2 linked regions of the Gemmatirosa kalamazoonensis genome follow. The protein of the gene in region 2 binds, or shares a complex with, the protein of the main gene of each other region. Links are inferred from orthologs where the notes say so. Each region holds a gene or a part of one and is shown on either strand. Other genes may lie near its edges.

Region 1 (3,320 bases), 110 kb from region 2 along the record:
GTTTCGAACGCATCGGGCTCTACCATGGAAAAGCGGCGGGCGGAGCGTTTCACGTGAAACGTCCCGCCCGCCGTGCGCTTACGGTCACGTCCGGATACGGACGCGCCGGCTTCAGGTACCCGGCACGAACCGCCAGCGCGCGCTCACCTGCGCGTTCAGCGTCTGGGTTCCCTCACTGATCGGCGTCGCCGCCGGCGCCGCGGCCGCGCGCGCCATCTCCATCATCGGGCGCGGCGGCGGCGCGTACGAGATCCCCGAGGTGAGCTCGAGCAGCTCGCCGAGTCGCCCGCCGGCCGCCGCCGCCATCGCCTCGGCGTCGGCGCGGGCGCGCGCGACCGCGTTCTGGAGCGCGCGCCGGCGCGCGACGTCCTCCTGCGACGAGTAGAACGCGAGCGACGACACCAGGTTCGCCCCCTTCGAGAGCGCGGCATCGAGCACGGCGCCGACCTGCTCCACCTTCCAGACGTCGACCACCACCGTGTTCTGGACGTTGTAGCCCGTGATCCGGCTTCGCCGGGTCGTGTTGTCGTAGGTCTGCTCCGGGTAGACGTTGTACCCCTGGGTCGAGATGCGCTCTGCAGGGATCCCGAGCGCCATGATGGCGTTGATCACCGCCTGCTGCAGCGTCGCGTTCCGGCTCGCCGCGTCGGCGGCCGTGGGGGCCTGGGTCTGGACGCCGATCGACACGCGGGCGCGATCGGGTGTGACCTCCGTCTCCCCGACGGCGCTCACCGCGATCTCTGGAACGCGCTGCAGCGTCGGCGCGGCGGGCTGCTGCGCCCCGAGCGCGTGCGTGGCCACAGCGAGGATCAGCATGGACGAGAGAAGACGCATGGATGCTCCGAGGTTGTGTGAAGGGGAGGCGGCCATCGTCGCACGCCTCCTCCAGGGAGACGTCGTCGGGGCGGCGACTTGCACATCGGCGACGGCCCGGGCCGCGCCGGCGTCCGTCACCCCTGCTGCCCGACGAGCCCCCGCGGACCCGAGGCGCGCCGCCAGCGCTCCACCTCGATGACGAGGTTCTGGAGGTCTGCGGGCGTCACGCCCGGGATGCGCGCCGCCTGCGCGAGCGTCATCGGTCGCTGCGCGGACAGCTTCTGGCGCGCCTCGATCGTGAGCGACCGCATCGTCTCGTAGGGCAGCTCCGCCGCGAGCGCGAAGCCGCCCATGCGCTGCAGCTTCTCCGCAGCCCGACGCTCGCGCACGTAGTACCCGGCATACTTCAGCTCGAGCTCCGCGGTCACGAGGGCCTCACCGCCCTCGTCGATCGGAGCGCCCGCCGCGGCCAGGAGCTCGGCCAGACCGATCCCCGGCCGGCGCACGAGCTCCGCGACCTTCAGGGCATGCGAGAGCGGGGCCGTACCGCTTCGCTCCACGAGCGCCGCCGCCTGCTCCGGACGGATGGTCGTGCGGCGCGCGGTCTCGGTGAGCGCGTCCTCGCGCTCCATCCGGCGCGCCACCGCCGCCCGCTCCGGCGCGTCGTACAGACCGAGCCGCTCGGCCACCGGCGCCAGCCGCCGCAGCGCGTTGTCCTGACGCACCGTGAGCCGGAACTCGGAGCGCGACGTGAACAGCCGGTACGGCTCGTCGACGCCGCGCGTGACGATGTCGTCGGCCAGCACGCCCAGGTACGAGGTCTCCCGACCGAGGACCAGCGGCTCGCCCCGACCGAGCGCCGCGAGCCCCGCGTTCAGTCCCGCGAGCACCCCCTGCCCGGCCGCCTCCTCGTACCCCGTCGTGCCGTTGATCTGCCCGGCGAAGTACAGACCCGGCACCGCGCGCACCTGGAACGTCAGGCCGAGCTGCGTCGGCGGATAGTAGTCGTACTCGATCGCGTACCCGGCGCGCGTCATCCGCACCTGCTCCAGCCCACGGACCGTGCGCAGCGTCCGCAGCTGCACCTCCGCCGGCAGCGACGTGGAGAGGCCGTTCACGTACATCTCCGTCGTCTCCAGCCCCTCGGGCTCGAGGAACAGCTGGTGGCGCGCCGCCTCGGGGAACTTCACGATCTTGTCCTCGACCGACGGGCAGTAGCGCGGCCCACGCGACGCGATCGCGCCCCCGTACATCGCCGACTCGCCGATGTGGGTCGCGATGATCTCCTTCCCCGCGTCCTCGAGATGGGTGATGAAGCACGGGAGCTGCGTCAGCGGCTCGAGCCCCGGATCCTCGAAGTGCGACCACCGGTAGGCGAACGCCCCGAGCTCGCTCTCCTGCTTTTCCACCCGGGTAAAATCGACACTACGGCCGTCGATCCGGGGAGGCGTTCCGGTCTTGAAGCGCGCGACGGTGAGGCCGGCCGCCTCGAGTTGCTCGGCGAGATGGGTCGTCGGCGCCTCGCCGGCGCGACCGCCTCCGATCTGGGTCGTGGTGCCGATGTGGATGCGGCCGCGCAGGAACGTGCCGGTCGTGATCACCACGGCGCGGGCGCCGAACCGGCGCCCCTCCAGCGTCTCGACCCCCGCGGCGCGGCCGTCGTCCATGATCAGGCGCGCCACGGTTCCCTGGATCGTCAGGAGGTTCGCGTGTCGCTCGAGCAGGGTCCGCACGGCCCGGCGATACAGCCCCCGGTCGCACTGCGCGCGCGGGGCCCACACCGCGGGCCCCTTGCTCCGGTTCAGCATGCGGAACTGCAGCGTCGCCCGGTCGGTCGCGCGTCCCATGATGCCGCCCAGCGCATCGACCTCGCGCACGACCGTGCCCTTCGCCACCCCGCCGATCGCAGGGTTGCACGACATCTGACCGATGGTCTCGAGCGCGCTCGTGACGAGCGCGACGCGCGCGCCGAGCCGCGCCGCCGCCACGGCGGCCTCCGTGCCGGCGTGTCCGCCGCCCACGACGATGACGTCGAACTCCGCTTCCAGCCACGACATGCGTTGGAAGCTAACGGCGCGTGCCGGCCGATGCCGAACATCGTTCTGGAACGGCGCCCCCCGATTGGGGATATGAGCCGGTGCGCGACACACCGCATCGCCGCGACGCGCCATGGATCCCCGACGCCGCCGATCACGCGCATGACCGCCGCGCCCGCGACCCGACGCACGACGAGCCTCGCCGTCCTCGTCGCCGCCTGCCTCGCGGCGTGTAATCCCGCGCCCTCCGTCGACGCGCCACCCGCCGAGCGGCTGCGGCTGCATCCGTGCTTCCTCGTCTCGCTGTTCGAGCCGGCGCGCTGCGGCACGTTCCGCGTCCCCGAGCGGCGCGTCGGCGCGCACTCCGCGGGAACCGTTAGGCGCACGCTCGGCCTCCGCGTGGTCGTCCTGCCGGCGCGCACGCGGCCCGCCGCACGCGAGCCGCTCGTGCTGCTGCACGGCGGGCCG
Region 2 (3,672 bases):
TCGCAGCGACAGCACCGGGGTGAGGCCGAGCGAGACGTACGCACCGCCGACGAACCCGACGTGGCTGCTCACCCCTTCGTCGTCGCTGCCGTGGATGGTGGCGATGTTCACACCCGCCAGCACCCCGATCCGGGTGGGGCCGCGCGGGGCGGGCGCGGTCTGGGCGGCGACGCTGGTGCCCGAGGCGGCGAGCGCGAGGCACGCGGCGGCGATCGATCGATTGTTCATGCGGTTTCCGTCCATCATCTGAGATGCGCGGCACCGCCGCGGCCGCATCGCCGCCGCCGGTGCCGGGCCCTCAGGCTAGGCAGCCTCGGCAGATAAGGCAATCAGGCATGCGATGCGCAGAAGCGGGGCGAAACCCCGAGCCCGATCGACGATGCGCATCACTTACATCGGCCACGCGACGCTTCTCCTGCAGCTTGGCGGCGCCACGCTGCTCACCGACCCGAACTTCGACGCGGCGCTCGGCCGCTTCGCGATCGGCTGGCGGCTGCGCCGCGTGGCGCCGCCCGGGATCGCGCTCGCCGACCTGCCGCGGCTCGACGGCGTGCTCGTCACGCATGCACACGTCGACCACCTGTCGTTCGACTCGCTCCGTGCGCTGCCGCAGGAGGTGCCCATATGGGCGCCGCCGGCGATCGCGCGGTGGCTCGTGGCGAAGGGATTCGAGCAGGCGCGCGGCGTCGAGGCGGGGGCGACGGTGCCGATCGCCGCCGCCGTGAAGCTCCACGCCGCCGCGGCGACGCACGCGGCGGCGCGCTACGGCTTCGACCGGTGGCGCGACGAGGCGAACATGTACCTGCTCGAGTCGGACGAGGGGACGGTGTTCTTCGCCGGCGACACCGCGCTCACCGAGACGACGCACCACCTGGCCGAGCGCGTGCGCGCGGCCGCTGGGGGAAACCGCCCGCTCGACGTCGCGCTGCTGCCGATCGGCCACCCGCCGGAGTGGAAGCGCAAATCGTTCCGCGCCGGCCACCTCACGTACGAGGACGCGCTGGAGCTGTTCGAGCGACTCCAGGCGCGTCTGCTCGTGCCGTACCACTGGGGGACGTTCAACCACTTCACCTCCGGCGCGCACGACGCGATCGAGCGGCTGCGCGCGCACCTGCCTAACCACGCGCGCGCGAAGGACGTGCGCATCATCGAGCCGGGGCAGTCGCTCGACGTGGAAACGGCGAATGCGTAATGCGCATCGCGTAGCTGAGTCCTGTCCACAGAAAACAGGACTCGGCTACGCAATACGCATCACGCATTTACGTTCTTCCCATGTCCGCGTCGCTCGTCCCCGGCTCCGACGACACGATCGCCGCGATCTCCACCGCACCGGGGCGCGGCGCGATCGCGCTCGTGCGCTTGAGCGGGCCTAACGCGTTCGACGTCGCCGCGCGGGTGCTCGCGCCGTGGCCGCTCGCGCCGCGCACGGCGACGCTGTGCAAGGCGCGCGATCCGCACACGGGGGAGCTCGTGGAGCGCCCGCTCGTGACCGCCTTCCCGGCGCCGCGCTCGTACACGGGCGAGGACGTCGTGGAGCTGTCGACGCATGGGGGCGCGACGGCGCCGACGGCGGTGCTCGCGGCGCTCGTCGCGGCGGGGGCGCGCGAGGCGCTGCCCGGGGAGTTCACGCGTCGCGCGGTGCTCGCCGGCAAGCTCGATCTCGCGCAGGCCGAGGCCGTCGCGGACCTCATCGACGCGCGCACGCAGGCCATGCGCCGCGCCGCGCTCGCGCAGCTCGACGGCGGGCTGTCGCGCCGCGTCGCCGAGCTGCGCGAGCGGGTGCTGGACGTCGAAGCGCTCATCGCGTACGACATCGACTTCCCCGAGGAGGACGACGGCCCGGTGCCGCGCGCGCGCGTGCGCGGCGCGGCGCGCGATGCCCTCGCCGCGGTGGACGCGCTGCTCGCCACGTCGAGCGCCGGCGACATCGTGCGCGACGGTGCGCTCGTCGTCATCGCGGGTCCCCCGAACGCCGGGAAGTCGTCGCTGTTCAACGCGCTCGCCGGCGAGGCGCGGGCGATCGTCACCGACGTGCCGGGAACCACACGCGACGCGCTGGAGGTATTGATCGACGTGCAGCTCGAGACTGCGGAAGCGGGTGCCGTGTCCGGGTCGTGGCCTTTGCGGCTCGTCGACACCGCCGGGCTGCGCGAGGCGAGCGACGTCGTGGAACGCGCGGGGATCGAGCTGTCGGAGCGGTGGGTGCGGCGCGCGCACGTGGTGCTCGCGTGCGGCGAGACGTCGGAGGACGTCGCGCGCACCGCGGCGCGGGTGGGCGAGCTGACCGACGCGCCGGTGGTGCGGGTGTGGACGAAGCGCGATTCGCGCGATTCGCGTGACGCGCGCGGCGGTGGGGCGCTGGGGCCCCCCCCCGAGATCACGATGGCGCCGCGCCGGCCACGGTGCCTAACCATTCCGACGCGCCGCCGATCGCCGTGAGCGCGGTGACCGGGCGCGGGCTGCGCGCGCTGGTGGCGGCGGCGGTCGGCGCGGTGGCGGCGCGCCACGGCGGGGTGCCGGCCGCGGACACGCCGCTGGTGACGCGCGCGCGGCACCGTGCGGCGCTGGCGCAGGCGCACGACGAGCTCGCGCGCTTCGTCGAGGCGTGGGAGGCCGACGCGCTGCCGGCGCCGGTGGCCGCGGTGCACCTCCGCGCGGCGGTGGGCGCGCTCGAGGAGATCATCGGCGCCGTGGACGTCGAGGACGTGCTCGGGCGCCTGTTCTCGACGTTCTGCGTCGGGAAGTGATCGATGGGGCGGCGCTGATGCTTCGGCGCCGATACCTCGGCGCTGGAACGGCGGCGCTGATCACGCGTGGTGTCAGCGCCGGCGTATCAGAGCCGCCTCACCAGCGCCGATTCATCAGCGCCGCCTCACCAGCCGTTAGGCGGTCGCCACCGCGGTGGGCCGCCCCGTGGCGGAGAGCTCCTCGGCCGACGCGCGCACCGCCCACGCGGCGCCGCGCGCGGCGAGGGCCGGCTCGACGAGCCGCGAGCCGACGTAGTAGCCGCTGCGCTCCGGCAGGATGTGGCGCTCCGCCATCCGCGCCTCGTCGCTCATGCCGCCCGAGAGCCACCGCAGGCGCAGGCCGAGCCCCGCGCTGTCGATGTCGGCGGCGACGGCGCGCGCGATGGCCGGCTCGAGCTCGCGCACGCGCGCGTACTGCCGGCGGCCGTAGCCGAAGTACTCCCACGCGGCGTGCCCCGGGCTCACGAGCCGCGAGATCTCGACGGCGAGGCCCTCGTTCACGAGGTGCTCACGCAGGGGAATACGCCGTCCCGTCTCCCAGTACGAGTAGTAGCCCCCGGCCTCGGCGACGAGCGAGCGCATCGCGCTGCGGCTCGTCGGCGACGTGTAGCGCACGGCGTGCGTGATCTCGTGCGCGATCCACAGCGGGATGAGATCGGGCTCCAGGCCGAGGCCCTGCGTGCTCGGGTTCGCGACGCTCGTGAAGTGCTCGAGGCAGACGAAGGCGGTACCGCGCCCGTCGACGACGAGCTCTCCCGCGTTCGCCGCGCCGACGCCGACCATCACGACGACGTCCACCTCGGCGTCGCTCTGGAGGATCGCGGCGGTGCGGTCGTGCGCGTCGGCGGCGAGGCGGAGGACGTCGGTGCGCTCGAGCATCGCGCGCAGATCGTCACGGTCGGCGCCCACGGTCGCGCGCACGACC

Evidence for each region. Proteins that work in one complex are often made in the same cells at the same time.
Region 1: the proteins of J421_RS05315 (region 2) and mnmG are in contact, whole or in part, in a solved structure (PDB 9HIP), measured with the Escherichia coli proteins. The link is inferred for Gemmatirosa kalamazoonensis from one-to-one orthologs.

Annotation. Positions count from the first base shown.
Region 1 is NZ_CP007128.1:1,316,132-1,319,451, reverse strand. The notes cover bases 413-3,320. They hold mnmG (tRNA uridine-5-carboxymethylaminomethyl(34) synthesis enzyme MnmG), read right to left. Parts: upstream 2,874-3,320; coding sequence 951-2,873; downstream 413-950. Other genes in these bases: J421_RS05800 (alpha/beta hydrolase), read left to right, coding at 3,015-3,320; J421_RS05810 (SIMPL domain-containing protein), read right to left, coding at 413-834. Also shown: more of J421_RS05810, read right to left, coding at 112-412. UniProt on the Escherichia coli protein: NAD-binding protein involved in the addition of a carboxymethylaminomethyl (cmnm) group at the wobble position (U34) of certain tRNAs, forming tRNA-cmnm(5)s(2)U34.
Region 2 is NZ_CP007128.1:1,202,133-1,205,804, reverse strand. The notes cover bases 509-3,355. They hold J421_RS05315 (tRNA modification GTPase), read left to right. Parts: upstream 509-1,272; coding sequence 1,273-2,439; downstream 2,440-3,355. Other genes in these bases: J421_RS05305 (DUF2268 domain-containing putative Zn-dependent protease), read right to left, coding at 2,883-3,355; J421_RS05310 (P-loop NTPase family protein), read left to right, coding at 2,403-2,747; J421_RS05320 (MBL fold metallo-hydrolase), read left to right, coding at 509-1,192. In the rest of the region: J421_RS05325 (porin family protein), read right to left, coding at 1-228; more of J421_RS05320, read left to right, coding at 380-508; more of J421_RS05305, read right to left, coding at 3,356-3,672. UniProt on the Escherichia coli protein: Exhibits a very high intrinsic GTPase hydrolysis rate. Involved in the addition of a carboxymethylaminomethyl (cmnm) group at the wobble position (U34) of certain tRNAs, forming tRNA-cmnm(5)s(2)U34.